Regions from separate parts of the Arthrobacter rhamnosi genome, predicted to be linked through region 4. Evidence: riboswitches for the same ligand, from Rfam matches in the RefSeq annotation. Region 4 holds a riboswitch; each other region holds the start of a gene.
What was found. A riboswitch is a leader RNA that binds a small molecule or an ion and turns the genes downstream of it on or off. The one in region 4 is predicted to bind S-adenosylmethionine.
Positions count from the first base shown of each region.

Region 1 (5,394 bases), on a different contig from region 4:
CGAACGGGCTAGCGGCGGAGGACCTTGCGCGCCAGGACGTTGCCGAGCAACTGGACGGCCTGGACGAGCAGGATGATCACGATGACCGCCGCCCAGGTGACGACGGGGTTGAACTGCCGGTAGCCGTACTGGATCGCGAAGTTACCCAGACCGCCGCCGCCGACATATCCGGCCACGGCCGACATGTCGACGAGGGCCACGAAGATGAAGGTGAATCCGAGGATCAGCGGGCCGAGAGCCTCGGGGATGAGGATCGTCAGGATGATGCGCAGTCGTCCTGCGCCGACCGAGCGCGCAGCCTCGATGACCCCGGGCTGGACGGTCAGCAGGTTCTGCTCGACGATGCGGCTGATGCCGAATGCTGCCGCGAGGGACAGGGTGAAGATGATGGCACTGTTGCCGATGCCGGTTCCCGTGACGGCGCGGGCGAGGGGTTGCGCTGCGGCGAGGAAGATGATGAACGGGATCGGCCGGAAGATGTTCACGATGATGTTCAGGGTGCCGAACACGGCCCGGTTGCCGAGGATGCTGCCGGCCCTGGTGGTGTAGAGACCGATGCCCAGCAGGAGCCCTCCGAGACCTCCGAAGAGGAGACTGAGGCCCACGATGTACAGGGTCTCGTAGGTGGCTTCCCACAGTTGGGGTGTCAGGGGGATGAGGTCTTCCATCAGGCGAGTTCCTTCACGGTGATACGGCCGGCCATGTGGTGCAGGGTCGCGTCGATGACGCTGTCCGCTCCGGTGAGCGCGAGGGTGAGATGCCCGAAGGCGCGGCCCCGGATGTCGTTGATGCCGCCGTAGATCAGTTCGAATTCGATGCCGGCAGCGGCCAGTTCGAGGAACACGGATGCCTGCGAGGAGTCGCCGTCGCGGAAGGAGAAGGTGACGATCCGCCCTCGGTGCCTCTCCCGTAGTGCTGCCAGTTCATCAGGTGCGGGGATGCCGCGGACCACGGTGGAGACGAACCGTTGCGACGATGCTTCACGGGGGTTGGAGAACACGTCGAAGACGTCGCCCTGCTCCACGATCCGCCCACGGTCCATCACCGCTACTTTGGTGGCGAGTGTCTGGATGACGTCCATCTCGTGCGTGATGACCACGATGGTGATGCCGAGTTCCTCGTTGACCCGGCGCAGGAGGCGGAGTACCTCATGGGTGGTCTCGGGATCGAGGGCCGAGGTGGCCTCATCGGCGAGGAGGATCTTGGGTGAGGTCGCCAAGGCGCGGGCGATGCCGACGCGCTGCTTCTGGCCGCCGGAGAGCTGCTCCGGGTAGTTCGATGCCTTGTCCGCGAGTCCCACGAAGTCGAGGAGTTCGGTCACGCGGGCCTGGATCTCGTCCCTGGTCCTGCCGGCGACCCGCAGGGGGTAGGCCACGTTGTTCCAGACCGTCTTGGCGCTGAAAAGGTTGAACTGCTGGAAGATCATGCCGATGTCCAGGCGCAGTGTGCGTAGCTGGCGGTCCGGGACGTTCGTGACCTGGTGCCCGTCGACGATGATGTCGCCGCTGGACGCCTTCTCGAGGGCGTTGATCAGACGGACGAGGGTGCTTTTGCCCGCCCCGGAGTACCCGATGATGCCGTAGATCTCCCCCGCCTCGATGTCGAGGCTGACGTTGTCGATGGCATGGACGAGGGGTTCGCCGCGGCGCCCCGGGGGGAAGCTCTTCGTGACGTTCCGCAGTGAGATGAGTGGCATCGTGTTCCTAGCTGAGGGGATGCGTGTGGCCGGTCAGGATCACCGACCGGCCACACGCGGGAGAGACGGCTGATCAGCCCTGGGCGCGGGTGTCTTCCTCGACGGTGTCGAGCGACGTCTTCAGCTCGTCCACCGGCACCTTCAGGAACTCAGCGGTTCCGCCCGAGGTCTCCTGCACGGCGTCGAGGACCTCCTGGTTCTCCTGGTAGATGCTCACCAGCTTCTGGTAGGTCTCGTTGTTCTCCTCACCGGCGCGTGAGGCGAAGATGTTGACGTAGGCAGCGGCGGCTGGATCGGTCGGGTCATCCTTGGCGATGGCGTCGTCGAAGTTCAGGCCGGCGTCCTGCACGAAGTCGTTGTTGATGATCGCAGCGGCGACGTCCGGAAGGGAGGTCGGCGTCAGTGATGCCTCGAGGGTCGTGACGGTCACCTTGGATTCCGCCTCGTCGACGTCATCGATGGTGGAGAAGGCGCTGCCGCCGTCCTTGAGGGTGACCAGGCCGGCCGACTGGAGGACGAGCAGGCCGCGCGCGAGGTTGCTCTCATCGTTCGGCACGGCGACGGTGGACCCCTCGGGGATTTCCTCCACCGACTTGTACTTCGTGGAGTAGAGACCCAGCGGGTAGATGGCGGTCGATCCTACGGGGGTGAGGTCCTCGCCGCTGGAGACGTTGTAGCGGGCGAGGTAGACGAGGTGCTGGAACTGGTTGAGGTCCAGCTCGCCTTCCGTCAGCGCAGGGTTGGGCTGCGTGTATTCGGCGAAGTCGACGACCTCGAGGTCGATGCCTTCCTCGGCGGCCGCGTCGGTCAGCACAGCCCACTCCGGGTCGCTTGCACCCACGACTCCCAGGCGGACGGTCTCATTGCCTCCCTCGGAGGCCTCCGAGGAGCCACAGGCAACGGTGAAGGCGAGGAACGGGACGACGGCGGCTGCCAGGAGCTTGCGGGAGTTGATCATATTTTCTTTCCTTCGGACGGGTACCTGCTGAGCGGACGGCTCAGCGACAGGGGAATCGGGACGGAAGCAGACAGCAGTCACGCAGCGGTACTGACGGACAGCTCAGGCTGCTCGGACGTGTTTCTACTGGACTGACATGCTCGCTCACTGGATGCTGCGGGCGTTCTCCGGCAGGGCTTCGGAGAAGCACCGCGGGAATCGCCGTACTTGCCGTCCGGAGTATCCCGGCGGCCGAATCTTCACCTGGAGCACCCCACTACGGGAGAGGGTTGCTGTCCAACCGGCCAGGGCCCATGGCTGGAACTCTTGATTCTTCTGGGAACGCTAGGCGACAGGATCGAACAGGGTCAAAACGACCGTGACCCGGCGCGTCATATTCGACGACCCGCTCCCGTACCGGAGGGCGCGCCGCCCCGACGAAGACCGTCAGGTCGGGCTCGACCCGAACCAGACCCGCACGGTGAGCCCACCCCCGGGAGTCTGGTCGAAGGTGAGGCGCCCGCCGTGCGCCTGGGCGATGCGCACGCACGTCGCCAGCCCTATCCCGGTACCGGACGGATCGCCCTCACGCCCGAGCCGCACCAGCGGCTCGAGCACGCGGTCGTACTCCTCGGGCGGGATGCCTTTCCCGTTGTCGGCGACGTCGAGGCGCCAGAACTCCGCGATGCCGGTGCCCGTGATGTGCACTTCCGGCGGGACGCCCGGACGCGCGTAGGCCACGGCGTTGGCCACCAGGTTCTGGATGAGGACCCGGAGCTGCTCGCGGTCGGCGTGGCCGTGGAAGTCCCCGACCGTGATCTGTACGCCGTCGACGTGGTGTCCCAGATCGTCGACGGCGGCCGCGACGGCTTCGGCGAGGGAGACGGTCTCGAGGTGCGCCGCGCCGCCCACGCGCGAGTAGCCGAGCAGGTTCTCGACCATGGAGGACATCCGGAGGGCGCTCGCTCCGATGCGCTTGAAGTACGTGCCCGCCGGACCCTCCTGGAGCGCCGGCTCGTCCTCGGCGAGCTCCGCGAGGCCGACGACGTTGGTCAGCGGTCCCCGGAGGTCATGGCTGATCCGGCCGGCGAATTCGCCCAGCAGTTCGTTGCTGCGCTGCAGCTCGGACACCGTGGCGTCCAGCTGACGGGTGCGCAGCTGGAGGTCGAGGACGTCGACGACCTGCGCGGCCAGCGTCTCGAGCCCCGCGGCCTGCTGGTCTGTGAGGTTCCCGGGCTTCTCGTCGAAGATGCAGAGGGTGCCGAGCGGCACGCCGTCCTTCGTCAGGAGCGGGGTGGTGGCGTAGAAACGGACGGCGCCGAAGCGGCCGTCGACGAAGGGATTCGCACGGAAGCGAGGGTCCTCGGTGCAGTCCGCGACCACCACGGTGTGGCCGTACTTGAGGACCTGCCCGCACAGCGAATCCTCCCGGGCGCACATGAGGGGTTCGAGTCCCTGGGCGGCGATCTGGTGGAACTCGTCCTCCGTGATCACGTTGATGGCGCCGTACTGGGCGTTGCAGAGGTGGACGGCCAGGGCCACGAGGTTCTGCAGGGCGGCGGGGGCGTTCGCGGGAGCGGCCGGCCGCGGCATGGACCCGACGGAGCCCGCTTCGCCCAGGGCCATGCCCAGCCCGTACTGCGAGAGCAGTTCGGCGTGCTCCGAGCCCCGCGCCGTCCGTCGTCCGGATGCCTGATCGGTCATGACTCCACGTCCTCCCAGTAGCCGTGTGCAGTGATCTGCCTCCTAGGGTAGACCCCGGGCCCCACGCGCACAGCGAACACCGGGCCCGCCCGCGAGGTGCCGCTCCGGGATCGGGGACAATGGAGGTGTGGTCCTGTCAACCGAATCCCCCGTCCTCGACGCCGATGCCGTCCGCCGCGAGGCCGGACGCCGTCGTACCTTCGCCGTCATCTCCCACCCTGACGCCGGGAAGTCCACCCTCACGGAAGCCCTGGCTCTCCTCGCCCGCGCCATCCAGGACGCCGGTGTCACCCACGGCAAGTCGAGCCGCCATGCCACCGTGTCCGACTGGATGGGCATCGAGCAGGAGCGCGGTATCTCGATCAGCTCGGCGGCACTCCAGCTGACCTATCGCGACACCATCCTCAACGTCGTCGACACCCCGGGTCACGCCGACTTCTCCGAGGACACCTACCGTGTCCTCGCCGCCGTCGATTCCGCCGTCATGCTGATCGATGCAGCGAAGGGGTTCGAGCCCCAGACCGTGAAACTGCTGGCCGTCTGCAAGCAGCGCAACATCCCCATCATCACGGTGATCAACAAGTGGGACCGGCCGGGCCTGGACGCCCTCGGCCTGATCGACGACGTCGGCGAGCGCACCGGAATGACACCGGTCCCGTTGACCTGGCCGGCCGGGATCGCAGGCGACTTCCAGGGCCTGCTGGACCTGCGGGCGCGGCGGGCCATCGCGCTCGAGGCCGTCGAGGCGGGAGCGCATGCCGCCGAGGAGACGGAGGTCGACATCGATGCCCTCGACTCTCGTGACGCCGGCGCCTGGCTGGACGCGCGCGAGGAAGCCGGCCTCGTGGAGTCCTCGAACGGCTCGTTCGACCGGGAGGAATTCGAGGCGGCACGCCAGACGCCGGTCCTCTTCGCGGCGGCGGCCAAGAACTTCGGCGTCTCGCAGCTCCTCGACATCCTCGTGGATGTTGCTCCCTCCCCGAGCCCGCGCCCCTCGAAGGAGGACGAGCCGAGGCCCATCGACGCGCCGATGTCCGGCTTCGTCTTCAAGGTGCAG
Region 1 is NZ_JBTNDT010000002.1:110,471-115,864, forward strand. It holds gene ACX80I_RS04865 (methionine ABC transporter permease) at 9-668, opposite strand; gene ACX80I_RS04870 (methionine ABC transporter ATP-binding protein) at 668-1,696, opposite strand; gene ACX80I_RS04875 (MetQ/NlpA family ABC transporter substrate-binding protein) at 1,770-2,654, opposite strand; SAM riboswitch class IV at 2,853-2,966, opposite strand; gene ACX80I_RS04880 (GAF domain-containing sensor histidine kinase) at 3,081-4,337, opposite strand; gene ACX80I_RS04885 (peptide chain release factor 3) at 4,465-5,394, shown strand, end outside.
Region 1: it holds a riboswitch for S-adenosylmethionine, as region 4 does, so the genes downstream of both, ACX80I_RS04875 (MetQ/NlpA family ABC transporter substrate-binding protein) here and ACX80I_RS09605 (LLM class flavin-dependent oxidoreductase) in region 4, are expected to answer to the same signal.

Region 2 (5,394 bases), on a different contig from region 4:
CGCCGCCGTGGTCCTCGAGGGCGAACGCATCAGCTGGATCGGTCCGGCCGCGCAGGCACCCGCCGCGGACGAGGCGTACGACGCCGGCGGGCGGGCCGGACTGCCGGGCTGGGTCGACAGCCACACCCACCTCGTGTTCGCCGGCGATCGTACGGCGGAGTTCGAGGCGCGGATGGCGGGGGAGTCGTACGCCGCGGGGGGCATCGCCGTCACGGTCGACGCGACCCGTGCGGCCGGCGACTACGACCTCACGCGCCTGCTCCTGGGCCGCGTCGCGGAGGCCGCCGCGGGGGGAACCACCTACCTGGAGACGAAGACGGGCTACGGGCTCGACGTCGGGCAGGAGGCGCGGAGTGCGCGCATCGCGGCCGGCACCGTCGACGAGGTGACCTTCCTCGGCGCGCACCTGGTCCCGGCCGGGTGGGATCCGGACGAGTACACGGACCTGGTGTGCGGCCCGATGCTCGACGCCGTCCGCCCCTACGTTCGCTGGGCCGACGTGTTCTGCGAGACCGGCGCCTTCACCGCCGAGCAGTCCCGCCGCGTCCTGTCGGCCTGCGCGGAGGCGGGGCTCGGCCTGCGCGTCCACGGCAACCAGCTCGGACCGGGCGGCGGCGTCGCCCTCGCCGTGGAGTTCGGCGCTGCCAGCGTGGACCATGCCAACTACCTGACCGACGACGACGTCGACGCCCTCGCCGGGACGTGGGCGGACTTCGGGGGAGGCTCCGGGGCGCAGGGCACGCCGGGCACCGTGGCGACCTGCCTGCCCGCCTGCGACCTCTCCACCCGCCAGCCGTTCCCGCCTGCGCGGAGGCTGCTCGACGCCGGAGTGCAGCTGGCGATCGCCAGCAACTGCAACCCCGGCACCTCCTACACGACCGCCATGGGGTTCTGCGTCGCGACCGCCGTCCTGCAGATGGGGCTCACCGTCGCCGAGGCGGTACGGGCTGCAACCGTCGGGGGAGCCCTCGCCCTGCGGCGGCACACGGGCGAGGACACCGACGGCCGACGGGCCGTCGGGTCGCTCGCCGTGGGGCACCGGGCGGACCTGCAGCTCCTCGACGCGCCGTCGGCCACCCACCTCGCGTACCGCCCCGGCATGCCCCTCGTGCACGCGGTCTGGCGCGCCGGCAAGCGCGTGCGGTAGGGCCCTCGCCGGGCCGCCGGACTGGGAATCCCCAGCGACCGCTGCGAGGATAGCGCCATGCCTGCCGAGTCCACCTCCGCACCCTCAGCCGTCGATACCCGGACGGATGCTCCGCCCCGGCGACGCATCACCGCGGAGCTGCTGATCGTGTTCGGCCTCTCCCTGGGGCAGTCGGCCGTGTACTCCATCGTGAGCCTGGCCGAGAAGCTGACGCGCGGACCCCTGGCGGCGCAGACCACCACCCTGAACCCAGTGCTGAACGACCGGCCGTACTTCGATCTGACCTACCAGGTGCTGGGGATCGTCTTCGCCCTGGTGCCCGTGGCCCTCGTCCTGTTCCTGCTCAGCGGGCACGGCGTTCCGGCGTTCCGGCGCCTCGGGCTCACGCTTGACAGGCCCCTGCGCACCATCGGTCTCGGGATCGGGCTGGCGGCCGTCATCGGCGTCGGGACCCTCGGGGTGTATGCCGGCGGGCGGGAGCTCGGCATCACGACGGCCCTCGTCCTGGCCGCCCTGGACGCCTACTGGTGGACCGTCCCGGTCCTCGTCCTGTCGGCCGTCCGCCACGGGGTGCTGGAGGAGGTCCTCGTGGTGGGCTACCTCTTCCTCCGCCTGCGCGAGCTCGGCTGGTCCACGCCCGCCATCGTCCTCACGAGTGCCGTGCTGCGGGGCAGCTACCACCTCTACCAGGGGTTCGGACCCTTCGTCGGCAACGTGCTGATGGGCCTGCTGTTCGCCTGGTTCTACACGCGCACGCGCCGCGTCCTGCCGCTCGTCCTGGCGCACGCGCTCATCGACACGGCGGGCTTCGTGGGATTCGCGCTCCTCGGACCCGCCATCGGGATCGGCGGATGAATCGGGGGTGAATCGGCCGACGCCTCGGCCCACGAACTGCCCAGGGAAGGCTCACCTACGCTGATTTGCGCGCGAAAACCGTGACTAAATTATCGGCCGACCGCGGTGTTACCGTGATGTCCACCAGCACAACGGCGGCTCCGCCCAGGGGCTCCACCGGACCAGCCAGGAGGAATCATGAGCGTCGTCACCAGTGTCTCTGAGTGCAGTGTCCACAACTGTTCGTTCAACCACGAGGGCTGCACCGCCGTCGCGATCACAGTGTCCGGGAGCGAGGAACACGCGTCCTGTGCCACCTTCATCGACACCTCCATCAGTGGCGGCTTGCCGAAGATGCTCGCACACGTGGGCGCGTGCCAGCGCTCGGAGTGCACCTTCAACCACGACCTGCTGTGCGGCGCCCCGGCCGTCAAGGTGGGCCCCGGCGCCGACGCCGCCGACTGCCTCACCTACACCCACGCCTGACGGCGCCTCCGCCCGAGGCGCGGCAACAGGAAAGGGCCGGACGATTGTCCGGCCCTTTCCTGTTCAATTCTCAGCGACGTCAGATCTCGATGCGGCCGTCGGCGGTCTCGAAGGTCACGGACATGATGCCCGGAGTGCCGTTCGGGGCGATCCACTGGACCTTCACGCCGTCGAGCGTCTCCTCGACATCGGTGCCGAGCCACTCGGTCACCCGTTCCGACGAGCCCGCGATGGTCAGGCAGGCCAGTTTCACCGATGCCGGGCGCGCCTGGGAGGGGTGCAGGGCCTCGGTGCCCTCGTCCCAGCGGAGCAGGTAGGGGACCTGGGGATCCGCGATGAGCCCCTTGATGCCGATCTGCTGCCACGTCAGTTCCTGGCCGTCGGGGAACTTGCGGTTGCCGGGAACCGCGCTGCGGCCGAGGCGCTCCTCGAACGGGGCGAGGTCGTCCACGGCGACGCACCAGCCCATCCAGCCTCCGCCGGCCTCGGAGCGCGCGCGCACGGCCTGACCGAAGGGAGCCTTGGTCGACGCGGGGTGGTCGAGGACCTCCACGACCTCCAGGTACTGGCCGTTCACCAGGGGGAAGATCATGTTCCGGGTGCCGAAGCGCGGGTGCACGCCACCCTTCACGGGGTCCATCCCGAGGTTGGCCGCGATCCGGTCGGCAGTCGCAGCAAGTCCATCGGGTTCGCAGGCATATGAGACATGGTCCAATCGCATGCGGTTATCTTGGCACTAAGTGATGCACGTCTCGACTAAGGCTCGCCTTACTCCTGCTGGTCCTCCGATCGCGTCCCCGTCGCCCCTCCGCAGGCTGCTTCACGAGAGGTCATCCGGCTTGCCGGATCCGCTCCGATGGGTTTTCATGGGTGCAGGTCATGAGTGCCAGCACGAAGCCCCGGCTTGCTGGCCGGCAACCCTCCAACCGCGGTGGGGTGCCCCGGGTGAAGACCAGGTTCGGCGCTATTCCGGCGCCGTGCAAGCGCGGGCTCCTGCGGGAGCCGGTCTCCTGGAGCGGCACGCACCGGCCGGAGCACCGGACCAGGCGGGGCCCCTTCCGACAGGGAGCACCATGTCCAACGATTGGTCTTTCGAGACACGCCAGATCCACGCCGGCCAGACACCGGACGCAGCCACGGGAGCGCGTGCGCTGCCTATTTACCAGACGTCGTCGTTCGTCTTCCCGAGCGCCGAGAGTGCCGCCAACCGGTTCGCGCTGACGGAACTCGCTCCTATCTACACGCGCATCGGGAATCCCACGCAGGAGGCAGTGGAGACGAGGATCGCGAGCCTCGAGGGCGGAGCCGGCGCCCTGCTGCTCGCCTCGGGCCAGGCTGCCGAGACCTTCGCGGTGCTGAACATCGCGGAGGCGGGGGACCACATCGTGGCCAGCCCCAGCCTCTACGGCGGCACGTACAACCTCTTCAAGCACACGCTGAGGAAGTTCGGCATCGAGACCACCTTCGTGGAGGACCCGGACGACCTCGAGCAGTGGCGGAACGCCGTCCGGCCGAACACCAAGCTCTTCTTCGGCGAGGTCGTGTCCAACCCCCGGCAGGACGTCCTGGACATCGAGGGCATCAGCGCCGTCGCGCACGAGAACGGGCTTCCCCTGATCGTGGACAACACGCTGTCCACGCCGTACCTGATCCGGCCCATCGAATGGGGCGCGGACATCGTGGTGCACTCCGCGACGAAGTACCTCGGAGGTCACGGCAATGCCATCGCCGGGGTCATCGTCGATTCGGGGAACTTCGACTTCGCCCGGTACCCCGAGCGGTTCCCCGGGTTCAACACGCCGGACGAGAGCTACCACGGACTCGTCTATGCGCGGGACCTCGGTGTCGGCAGCGCACTCGGCGCGAACCTCGCGTACATCCTCAAGGCCCGTGTCCAGCTCCTGCGCGACCTCGGCTCCTCCGTCTCGCCGTTCAACGCCTTCCTCATCGCGCAGGGACTGGAGACCCTCAGCCTGCGCGTCGAGCGCCACGTGCAGAATGCGCAGGCGGTCGCCGAATGGCTGGAGGGGCACGACGACGTCGAGCGCGTCTCCTACGCCGGCCTGGCCTCGAGCCCCTGGTACGAGCGCGGCAGGAAGTACGGGCGGAACAGGGGGACGGGCGCGATCGTCAGCTTCGACATCGTCGGGGGACTGGAGGCCGGCAAGCGCTTCGTCGACGGACTGGAACTCCACTCGCACGTGGCGAACGTCGGCGACGTCCGCTCGCTCGTCATCCACCCGGCGTCGACGACGCACAGCCAGCTCGGGGCGGAGGCGCAGCTCACCGCGGGCGTGCGTCCGGGTCTCGTCCGCTTGTCCGTGGGCCTCGAGAACATCACCGACATCCTCGCCGACCTCGACGCGGGGTTCCGTGCCGCCAAAGGAGTCTAGCCCTTCGTGACCACCTACCCTCCTGCTCCGCTGCACCCCGGGATCGACGACGCGCGCCCTTCGGGGGACGGGCTCCTACGCGTCGCCCCGATCGGACCGCTGGCCCTCGAGACCGGAGGTGAGCTGCCGGACGTGCAGCTCGCCTTCGAGACCTGGGGCCGGCTGAACCGGGATGCCTCGAACGCGGTGCTCGTGCAGCATGCCCTGACCGGCAGCTCGCACGTGGCACGCGGCGCATCGGAGGAGGAGGGCTGGTGGGATTCGCTCGTGGGCCCCGGCCGCCCGGTGGACACCGACCGGTACTTCGTCGTGTCCGTCAACATGCTGGGAGGGTGCTACGGCTCGACGGGGCCGGCCAGCCTCGCACCCGACGGCACTCCCTGGGGATCGCGCTTCCCCTTCGTCACCATCCGCGACTCCGTCCGGGCCGAAGCCCTGCTCGCCGACCGGCTCGGCATCGAGCGGTGGCACTCGGTCCTCGGGGGGTCGATGGGAGGGGCGCGAGCGCTCGAGTGGGCACTGATGTACCCGCAG
Region 2 is NZ_JBTNDT010000007.1:141,045-146,438, forward strand. It holds gene hutI (imidazolonepropionase) at 1-1,147, shown strand, start outside; gene ACX80I_RS14155 (CPBP family intramembrane glutamic endopeptidase) at 1,205-2,002, shown strand; gene ACX80I_RS14160 (DUF1540 domain-containing protein) at 2,180-2,467, shown strand; gene ACX80I_RS14165 (VOC family protein) at 2,547-3,188, opposite strand; SAM riboswitch class IV at 3,343-3,459, shown strand; gene ACX80I_RS14170 (bifunctional o-acetylhomoserine/o-acetylserine sulfhydrylase) at 3,541-4,860, shown strand; gene metX (homoserine O-acetyltransferase MetX) at 4,867-5,394, shown strand, end outside.
Region 2: it holds a riboswitch for S-adenosylmethionine, as region 4 does, so the genes downstream of both, ACX80I_RS14170 (bifunctional o-acetylhomoserine/o-acetylserine sulfhydrylase) here and ACX80I_RS09605 (LLM class flavin-dependent oxidoreductase) in region 4, are expected to answer to the same signal.

Region 3 (5,394 bases), on a different contig from region 4:
GTCGTGCGCCAGCGTCGCCCACCCGGCCAGGTCCGCGATGCCCAGCAGCGGGTTCGACGGCGTCTCCACCCACAGCAGTGCGGTGGAGCCCGGCCGGACCGCGGCGGCCACCGCCGCCAGGTCGGTGATGTCCACGGCCGTGTTCGCCACGCCCCACGGGCCCAGCAGCCCGTTGATCAACCGGTTGGTACCGCCGTAACCGTCCCCGCCGAGGACGATGTGATCCCCCGGGCGCAGCAGTGCCCGCAGCAGAGCATCCTCGGCCGCCAGCCCGGAGGCGAAGGCGAAGGCCGCCGTCCCATGTTCCAGGGCGGCCAGCTGGGCTTCGAACCCGTTACGGGTCGGGTTGGAGCCCCGGCTGTATTCGTGCCCGGCGCGCAGCACGTTGATCCCGTCCTGCACGAAGGTGGAGGTCTGGTAGATGGGCGGGATCACCGCACCGGTCAACGGATCAGGGTCCTGCCCGGCGTGGACGGCCGTCGTGTTGAATCCTCTGTACTGCGCCATGTCAGGCCCTTCCTGCGTAGACGGCAGGGGCCCCTGCCGCCGGAAAAGTAGCCGCGGGTTCCTCGAAGCCCAGCGGGGCCAGGGCGAGGTCCAGGTCCGCGACGAGGTCCGCCGCGGTCTCCAGTCCGACGGAGAGCCGGATGGTGGTCTCCGCGATCCCGGCGGCTGCACGCTGTCCGGGGGTGAGCCGGCAGTGCGTCATCGCTGCCGGGTGTGCGACCAGGGACCGGGTGTCCCCCACATTGGCCACCAGCTTGAACAACCGGAGCCGATCGATGAAGGCCCCGACCTGCCCGGGCTCGGCGGCCAGGTCGAAGGAGAACACACTGCCGGCTCCTCGCGGGAAGTCCCGGGCCGCGAGTCCGGCCTGCGGGTGGCCCGGAACGGAGGGGTGGTGCACCGCGGCGACGGCCGGGTGGCCGGCCAGGAACCGGATGACCTCGCGGGTGTTCTGGGCGTGCCGGGCTACCCGGATGTCCAGGGTCTCCAGCCCCTGCAGGATCTGCGCGGCGCTGCCCGGAGCGAGCGAGGGGCCCAGGTCGTGGAGGTACTTGCTGCGCGCGAGGGCCAGGTACGCGCCGTGGCCGTGGCGTTCCCACAGGATCTCCCCGCCGTACCGGCGTTTCGGCCGTGTGAGCTGCGGCCACCGGTCCGGGTAGGCGGAGAAGTCGAAGCGCCCGCCGTCGACCACGGCACCTGCGAGGGTGCTCCCGTGCCCGCCGAGGAACTTCGTGGCCGAATACACCACGATGTCGGCCCCGTGATCCAGCGGCCGGAACAGGGCCGGGGTCGCCAGGGTGTTGTCCACCACCAGCGGCACCCCGGCGGCATGGGCGACCGCGGCGATCGCCGGCAGGTCCTGCAGCGTGGCCAGCGGATTGCCGATGGATTCGGTCAGGAAGGCCCGCGTCGTAGGGCGTACAGCGGCTTGCCAGGCACCGGGATCGGCCGGGTCGGCGAAGCTGACCGCGATCCCGAAATCGTCGAAGGTGTCGGTGAGCAGGTCCACCGTCCCCCCGTACAGCTTCGACGAGGCCACGATGTGCTGCCCGCCGCGGACCAGCGACAACAGGGCGACGGCGACCGCTGCCTGCCCGGTCGCCGTTGCCAGCGCGGCCACGCCGCCGTCGAGCGCGGCGATCCGCTGCTCCAGCACGGCGACGGTCGGGTTGCCGGTCCGCGTGTAGGTGAAGCCGGGTTCCTTGAGCGCGAACATGCGCCGGGCCGACGCGTAGTCCGGAAACTCGTACGCCGCGGTCTGATAGATGGGGACTGCCACGGGCCGGTAGGGGGCCTGCGGTTCATACCCTGCATGGATTTGGGAAGTGGCCGTACAGCCGGCGTCACCGGTACTCATCGAAGCTGCTCCTTCGGCAGAAATGGTCAGGGTTCGGGGTCGGACGGATCTACAGGGACTGCGTCGCCGGTCCCGTCCGGGAGGGCGGGAGCGGTGGCGCCCCAACCGCATGCGCTTCCGGAATCCAGGGATTGATGGCCGACACCGCGAATTTCCGGTAGACCTCCACATTTCCCGACACAATGGAAAGACTCTTGTGAATTGCAGTCGCTGCAATGAGGGAATCGACTGCGGACACCTCGGCGTCGCTCAGCATCGGACCCCAGACAGCGGCGATATCAGAATCCACGGGAAGAATGTTGGAGCTGTAGGAGTTCACGAACTCCTGCACCCAGGCGCCGACCGTCCGGTATTGCTGGTTCTCCCGGCTCACCAGATGCAATTCCCCGATCGTCAGGGCGGAGACGAATATCCGGAAGTGTCGCCTCCGCTGGAGGAAATCGACGACAGTCGTGGAAGGGCGTGGGCTCCGCAACTCCACGACGACGTCGGTATCCAGGAGGAGGCCGCTTGTGCGTGCCATTCCTCAGACTGCCAGCGCAGGCGGACCAGCGTCCTCCCTGCCACGTGGAACCCCCTGCGGTCTGAGGAGGAAATCCACGAACGCCTCGCGCGGAGCCATCAGTGCCTCGTAGTCGTGAATGCTCACGACCGACAGCGGAACCTGGGAGTGGGAATCGGCAATGGATGAGGTTGCAGCCATGGCGGGCGGCACGGGGCCGCGTCCTTTCGGGAGCTCTTGCCCGCACCAGGTACCCCGGGGGGTGAATGCGGGCCGCTTCGTCATCCGAACCACCCACCGAGCGCGGGGTTGGTATGTGACCAAGTCGGAGCTTGGCGGTCACAATTCATGAAGCTGTTGGAAGTATAACCACGCAATCGTGCCCGAAGTAAACACCCGAGCGTTGTCGTCCTCGTTCGTCCGTTCGCTTATCGACTGTTCCCGGCACGAGAACAGGGAATTTCATCGGCCGCAGGGTGGGACTCCCCCATAAATCTTTCCGGAATGTTACGCCCCTGGTTTTTATGGCGCGCTAATCGTCGTCCATGATGGGGCCAGCCCCTCCGATTGGTGCTCAGCCTCCTGGCTGTGGAGGGGACGTGCCTGCGTCACCGGTGGATTTAGAGCCCTAAGCCACACCATCCAGAGCAGCTGAGAGACCTGCCTCCATGACGCTGCAGCTTCCCCCGGATTTCCTGTCCGGAAGGGTGCTAATGGCAGGACCGATGGAAAGGAAAGCATCATGACCCTCGATCGCATCTCCACCAGCCACGCCGGCTCGCTGCCCCGCACACCGGAACTGATCGCCGCCAACGCCGCCCGGACCTTTGCCGAGGACGGCTTCACCCTGGAGCGGACACCCGAATTCGACGGGCTGCTCACCACCGCCGTGGTGGACCTCGTCCAGCGCCAGAAGGAGTTCGGGATCACGATCCCGGGCGACGGTGAGTACGGCAAGGCGATGTCCAACCCGGTCGACTACGGTGCCTGGTGGACCTACAGCTTCCAGCGCACCGCCGGCCTGGAACTCACGGATTTCAATCCGATCCTCGCCGAACCCGTCCTCAGCGAGCCCGGTGCCATCAGGCTGACATCGTTCGCCGACCGACGTGACTGGACCCGCTTCGCGGCGGCCTACCAGGATCCCGAGAGCGGGATCCAGATCGGCAGGAACGCGACGGCCTTTCCGTCCGCGACCGGGCCGATCTCCTACACCGGACACGCTGCCCTGGCCAGTGACATCACGAACCTGAAAGCGGGCCTGGCTGCTGCGGACATCCCGACGGGATTCATCACGGCCCTCTCGCCCGGGTCCGCCAGCAGGATCGGCAACGACTACTACGCCAGCGAGGAGGAGTTCATCTACGCCTGGGCCGATGTCCTGCGCGAGGAGTACAAGGCCATCGTCGACGCAGGCCTGGTCGTCCAGATCGACGATCCGTCCATCGCGGAGAACTGGGACCAGATCAACCCCGAACCCACCATCGAGGACTACCAGAAGTTCACCCGGATCCGGGTCGACGCCCTGAACTATGCGCTGCGGGGACTACCCGAGGAACAGGTCCGGTTCCATGTCTGCTGGGGATCCTGGCACGGCCCGCACACCACGGACATCGGGTTCCGCCACATCGTGGACCTCGTGCTGGGTATCAACGCCGGCTCGTACTCCTTCGAGGCAGCCAACGCACGCCACGAACACGAATGGACCCTCTGGCAGGACGTCGACCTTCCTGCCGGAAAGGTGCTGGTTCCCGGCGTCGTCTCGCACGCGACCAACGTCGTCGAGCACCCCGAGCTGGTCGCCCAGCGCATCGAGCGGTTCGCCGCGCTCGTCGGTCGGGAGAATGTCGTGGCCTCCACCGACTGCGGGCTGGGCGGAAGGATCCACCCGCAGATCGCCGCCGCGAAGCTCGAGTCCCTGGGACGCGGCGCGCAGATCGCCTCGAACAGGCTCTTTGCCCGCTCCGCGACACTCGCCTAGCCACGGGTGGCCACCCTTGTCACCAGGGTGACGGAGCCGGCTCGGTTGTCCGGAGGATGTCCGGACAACCGAGCCGGAAAGCGTCGGTTGAAGTGCTCCGACCCGGATTGTCCACGCGGTGTCTGGACAATCCGGGTCGGAGGCGACGGGGTGGGCAGCCGGACCTAGACCCGTTCGGTGGACGCCAGGGATCGCGTCTCGGTGGAGCCCTGTGTCGGAGGTGCTGGTGGTGCGGCTGCGTGCCCGGCGAGGACACCCGTCCGGTGCCGAAGCTTCAGCCGGTACATCAGGACGCCGGTGAGGATGACGGCGGCGACGAAGAGAACCCCGCCCCACTGCAGGTACCACTCGAACGGCGGCACGGAGTTGTAGATCTCCGAGCGTGGCCAGATGAGGTTCACTGTCATGGCGCCGCCCCACAGGACCGCGAGGATGTTCACCGGCAGCCCCCACTTTCCCAGGCTGAAGCCGGGCTCGGTGCCGTCATCGGGCAGCGGCCACTTCCTCATCAGGCGGTTGCGCAGCATGGGCACGGTCACCAGCAGGTAGGAGAGGTAGATCAGGACGATGCTGATGCTGGAGAGGATGGTGAAGATGGCGGGCTGGGAGACGTTCACGATCAGCGGGATGATCGCGATGACGCCGATCACTATGGCGGCGACCGTCGGGGTCTTCCGGACGGGGTGTACCTTGCCCAGGTAATGGCTGAACGGAAGGTTGTTGTCCCGGGCCATCGCGAACATCATGCGGATGGCGGCGGCGTGGACGGCCAGCGTGCAGACCATGACGGCCACCACGATGCACAGCAGGAAGGCTTTGCCGAAGGGGCCGCCCAGCACGGAGAGCACGATGTACTGCAGGCCGCCGTCGGCCGAGCCGAGCTTGGGATCATCCAGGTCCGGGGCCGCGAGGAGCCCGGTGAGCAGGATCAGACCGCCCAGCACGAAGGATGCGGTGATCGCCCGCAGGATGGCCTTGGGGGCCGTGCGCTTCGGGTCCTTCGTCTCCTCGCCGAGGGAGCTGGCGGTATCGAAGCCGTACATCACG
Region 3 is NZ_JBTNDT010000005.1:19,129-24,522, forward strand. It holds gene ACX80I_RS11110 (cystathionine gamma-synthase) at 1-507, opposite strand, end outside; gene ACX80I_RS11115 (O-acetylhomoserine aminocarboxypropyltransferase/cysteine synthase family protein) at 509-1,864, opposite strand; gene ACX80I_RS11120 (PIN domain-containing protein) at 1,914-2,387, opposite strand; SAM riboswitch class IV at 2,595-2,720, opposite strand; gene ACX80I_RS11125 (cobalamin-independent methionine synthase II family protein) at 3,109-4,347, shown strand; gene ACX80I_RS11130 (APC family permease) at 4,512-5,394, opposite strand, start outside.
Region 3: it holds a riboswitch for S-adenosylmethionine, as region 4 does, so the genes downstream of both, ACX80I_RS11120 (PIN domain-containing protein) here and ACX80I_RS09605 (LLM class flavin-dependent oxidoreductase) in region 4, are expected to answer to the same signal.

Region 4 (5,394 bases):
TGCTGTCACCTTCGCATTCACCACGAGAACGGGTCAACGCCCCGTCCCGGCGGTCCTGTGCTAGTCCCGCGACGCCGGTCTCGTAGCCTGTCCGGTCGTGCTGCCATCGAGCAGCCATGCGAGCGCTTCGGTCTCGGAGCAGAAATAGCGAGTGACGGTGGGGGAGCGGTGCGAGAACCCCGACATCACCTCGTCGACGACGTCCTCACCCACGACGGCGACCTTCGAGAACCCGCGGTAGGCAGCCATTCCCACGCGTGCCTCCGGGGTGATCCCGGTGATGCCGTGCATGTGGACCAGGAGCGGCAGTGCGGTGGGACCGTGGAATTCCGCCAGGGCGCGGGCGGCGGCAACGGCATGCGCATAGGTGATCTCGACGCCGCGCTTCCACCGAAGCCTCAGGATTCCCCTGTCGAGGTGCGCACTGAATGGGTCCATCAAGGTCCTTTACCGAGCATGAGCAGTAGCTTGACAGCGTAGCAAGGTGGACTTCCTGGTTCTGCCTCTTTTTCGGTTGTCCGATTCCACCCGTGCTCTTCGGGCTCCCGGCGCAATGCGGGCTGTAGCGTCTGATCCATGACACTGAGCATTCTGGTAACCGGCGCGAGCCGCGGGATCGGCGCCGCCATCGCCCATGAGCTGGCCGGACGGGGGCACCGCATCGCCGTGCATGCAGGACGTGATGCGACCGCGGCCCTGGCGGTCCGCGATGCCCTGCCGGGCGCAGGTCACTCCGTCGTCGTCGGCGATGTCGCCGATCCGGAGGAGTGCGTGCGGATCGTCGATGAAACCGTGCGGGAACTCGGTGGGGTCGACGTCCTCGTGAACAATGCGGGGATCTTCGAGGCGCATCCGGTTGCCCGGGCGTCCTTCGACGACTGGCAGCATGCCTGGCGCCGCACCCTCGCCGTCAACCTGCTGGGGCCGGCGAACCTGGCCTGGCTCGTGGCGCGCCACCTGCTGGACCGGCCCTCCGGCCCCGAGGGCGGTCGGCTGATCAGCGTGGGCTCCCGCGGCGCCTACCGGGGTGAGCCCCTCACCCCTGCCTACGGGGCGAGCAAGGCTGCGCTGCACTCCATGACCCAGTCGCTGGCCGTCGCGCTCGCACCCTCCGGCATCCTCTCGGCGGCGGTCGCGCCCGGCTTCGTCGAGACGGACATGGGACGGTCGGTGCTCGACAGTCCGGAGGGCGACGCTGTCCGGGCACAGAGTCCGTTCAACCGCGTGGCGACGCCGGAGGAGGTGGCGCAGACCGCGGCATGGCTCGCCACGGATGCTCCGCTCTGGGTCAGCGGCACCGTGGTCGACGTGAATGGGGCGTCCTACCTCCGCTGATGCTGTGCTGCACGTGAGGCATTGCCGATCGTGACGCACTGTGACGGGTGCATATGGACGCCGGCGCGGACGGGCATCTAGGCTCATTCCCAGAATCAAGAGTTCCAACGTCAAACCCTGGTTTGTTGGACGGCAACCCTCTCGCTGTAGCGGGGTGCCCCAGGTGAGGATTCGGCCCGGCATGCACCATGCGGGCAAGTATGGCGCTTCCCTCATGGCAGTGCCCTGACATGAGGATTTTCCATGCCCGCATCACCGCGCCATATCCGCTTCAATGCCTTCGACATGAACTGCGTGGGCCACCAGTCGCCGGGCCTGTGGCGGCACCCGGACGATCAGTCGTGGCGCTACAAGGACCTGCGGTACTGGGCCGACCTCGCCAAGACCCTGGAGAAGGGCCTGTTCGACGGCATCTTCATCGCCGACGTGCTCGGCACCTACGACGTCTACGGCGGTTCCAACGAGGCCACGCTGCGCCAGGGGACGCAGACGCCGGTCAACGATCCGTTCCTGCTCGTCTCCGCCATGGCGCTCGTCACGGAGCACCTCGGCTTCGGGGTCACGGCGGGCACCGCGTACGAGCACCCCTACCCGTTCGCACGCAGGCTCTCCACGCTCGACCACCTCACCAATGGCAGGGTCGGCTGGAACGTGGTCACCGGCTACCTTCCCTCCGCCGCGCGGAACATGGGCAACGAGGACCAGCTCGAGCACGACGAGCGCTACAACCACGCGGACGAGTACCTCGAGGTGCTCTACAAGCTGCTCGAGGGGTCCTGGGAGGACGACGCCGTGATCCGGGACCGCGAGACCGGGGTCTTCACCGACCCGGCGAAGGTCCACGACATCAACCACGACGGCAAGTACTTCACGGTCCCGGGGATCCACCTCAGCGAGCCCTCGCCGCAGCGCACCCCGGTCATCTTCCAGGCGGGGGCCTCCTCCCGCGGTATCGCCTTTGCAGCAGGGAACGCCGAGGCGGTCTTCGTGGGTGCACCGTCGAAGGCGATCCTGAAGGATGTCGTGAAGAAGATCCGGGACGCCGTCGAGGCCGAGGGGCGTGACCGCTACTCCGTGCGGATCTACACCCTGCTCACCGTCATCACCGACGAGACCGAGGAGAAGGCCCAGGCGAAGCACGCCGAGTACCAGAAGTACGTCAGCTACGAGGGAGCGCTCGTGCTCGTCTCCGGCTGGTTCGGCGTCGACCTGTCCGTCTACGCTCCCGATGAGCCGCTCGGCAATGTGAAGTCCAACGCCATCCACTCGGCCGTCGCCACCTTCCAGAAGGTGAACGACGACGGCAAACCCTGGACCGTGCGGGACATCGCCGAATGGGGCGGTATGGGTGGGCTCGGTCCGCGCATCGTCGGTTCAGGCGCTCAGGTTGCGGACGAGCTTCAGGCGTGGGTCGAGGAGACCGACGTCGACGGCTTCAACCTGGCGTACGCCATCACCCCCGGATCCTTCGAGGACGTCATCGAGTACGTGGTCCCCGAGCTGCAGAAGCGTGGCGCCTATCCCACGGAGTACGTCGAGGGAACCCTGCGCAACAAGCTGTTCGGCAAGGGCGACCGTCTCCCCGAGGAGCACCGCGGAGCGCGCTTCCGGCTCGAATCCGTCCGCCCCTGATGCCGCACTGATCTGACACGGCCCGCCGGATTCCCGGCGGCCGAACCTGCAGCACGCCCATCCCATCGACGTTGCCCCACCGCGTCCTGCCCAAGGAACTCCATGATCTCGCTTCGACACCTGACCAAGACCTACGGTCGTGGGCACGCTGCCGTCACCGTGCTCGACCACCTCGATTTCGAGGTGCCCACTGGCCGCATCGCTGCCGTCGTCGGGCCGAGCGGTGCAGGCAAGAGCACCCTCGCCCAGTGCATCAACCTGCTCGAACGTCCCACGTCGGGGGCCGTCGTCGTCAATGGCGAGGAGCTGTCGGGCCTGCCGGAGAAGCGTCTGCGTGAGGCGCGCCGCCGTATCGGCACGGTGTTCCAGTCCTCGAGCCTGCTCAGCCGCCGGACCGCCGCGGAGAACATCGCCCTGCCCCTCGAATACCTCGGTGTCACTCCTGGCGAGGCGCGGGCCCGTGTTGCCGAGTTACTGGACCGGGTGGGGTTGTCGGACAAGGCCGGCCACTACCCGTTCCAGCTCTCCGGCGGCCAGGCGCAGCGCGTGGGAATCGCTCGGGCGCTCGCGCTGCGGCCGTCCATCCTCCTGGCGGACGAGGCGACCTCGGGGCTCGATCCGGAGACCACCCGATCCGTCGTCGGCCTCATCCGTCAGCTGCGCAACGACCTCGACCTCACCGTCGTCTTCATCACGCACGAGATGGACACCGTGCGGCAGGTCGCCGACACGGTGGCGCGGCTGGACCACGGTCGCATCGTCGAGCAGGGCGACCTCGTGGAACTCCTGACCTCGCACGATTCCCTCCTCGGGCGGTCGCTGCAGCCCCGGCGCGGCCATGCCGGGCCGGAGGCCGGAACCCGTACCTGGTACGTAACCTATGACTCGACCGATGTGCCCGGAGACTGGATCCAGCGGCTCACCGGGGACCTCGGTGCCGTGGTGCATCTTCTGGGCGCCTCCGTCGAGACGGTCCACGGTGTCAACACCGGGAGCGCGACGCTCGGCATCGGAACCGACGACGACGTCCGGGTCCAGGGTGTGCTTGCACGCTACGGACTCAGCGGAACGCCCGACGGCGGTGGAGGCGGCCAGTCGCACCAGCTCCTTCCGGCCGCGGCCGTGCTGGAGGACGTGGCATGAGCGCCCTCATTCTTCCCCGCGCCGACGTCCCCTTCAACGACCTGCCGGCGCTGCTGCTGCCCGCCTATGGCGAGACCTTGACGATGGTCGGCGTCGTCATGGCTGTAGTCCTCGTCCTCGGCACGCCCCTCGGAGTCCTCCTCCACAACGTCGCGCCCGGTGGCCTCTACGAACGCCCCGCACTCCACGCGGCACTGAGCTGGATCATCAGCATCGGACGATCGCTTCCGTTCCTGATCCTCATGGCGGCCATTGTTCCGTTCACCCGCTTCATCACCGGCACGAACATCGGCATCGCTGCTGCCGTGGTCCCCATGTCCCTGGCCGGTATCGCGTTCTTCACGCGTATCGTCGAGAACTCGCTGCGGTCCGTGCCGCCGTCCATGGTCCAGGTGGCTCGGGCCGCCGGCGGCTCCCACCTGCAGATCATGCGCACGGCGCAGTTCAGCGAGGCTGTTCCGGCGGTCATCGGCGGGCTCACCATCCAGGTGATCGCGATGATCGAGTACTCAGCCATCGCGGGCACCATCGGTGCCGGCGGTATCGGGTACGTGGCCGTCACCTACGGTTACCAGCGCTTCGACAACACCGTCATGCTCGCGACGATCGTGATCTTGGTGGTGACGGTCGCCCTCGTACAGATCGTCGGAGACCGCCTCGTACGCTTCACGACGCCGCAGAAGCGTCTGCAGCGCGCCTGACGTCCCGCGCGTCACCCCCCCCGCATCCTCTCCGTTTCATTCATGCTCATCCCACCCCTGCGCTTCCCCGAGCGCGCCCAGAAAGGCATTGCCATGTCCGAAAACACTGCTCCTGAGCCAACATCGTCGACTTCCTCGCCAGCCGGTGCGGACCACGGATTCATCCTCCGCAAGCGGCGCAAGGCACCATGGATTGCAGGCGGGGCTGTCGCCGTCCTGGCCGCAGGCGCCTTCATTGCCGTGCCACTGCTCAACCCGTCCGAGTCTGCGGCGGAAACGGAAGGCGCAACCCTCCTCGTTGCGACCGCCGAGGGGAACCACGCGGAGCAGGCGCTCATCGAATTCATCGACCGGGACATCGCGCCGAAGTACGGCATCGACATCGAGTTCAAGGGATTGAGCGACAGCAACACCATCAACCGGGCCGTCAGCGAGGGCGAGGTCGCGGCGACGGTGTACCAGCACGAGCTGTGGCTCGGACAGGTGCTGGAGGCCAACCCGGACTTCCGCGAGACGGCAGTGGCGCCCGTCTTCCGTTGGGGATTCGGCATCTGGTCGGACAAGTACACGAGCGTGGACCAGA
Region 4 is NZ_JBTNDT010000004.1:151,688-157,081, forward strand. It holds gene ACX80I_RS09590 (GNAT family N-acetyltransferase) at 1-1, opposite strand, end outside; gene ACX80I_RS09595 (DUF7793 family protein) at 61-438, opposite strand; gene ACX80I_RS09600 (SDR family NAD(P)-dependent oxidoreductase) at 577-1,335, shown strand; SAM riboswitch class IV at 1,429-1,542, shown strand; gene ACX80I_RS09605 (LLM class flavin-dependent oxidoreductase) at 1,579-2,967, shown strand; gene ACX80I_RS09610 (methionine ABC transporter ATP-binding protein) at 3,070-4,110, shown strand; gene ACX80I_RS09615 (methionine ABC transporter permease) at 4,107-4,811, shown strand; gene ACX80I_RS09620 (MetQ/NlpA family ABC transporter substrate-binding protein) at 4,905-5,394, shown strand, end outside.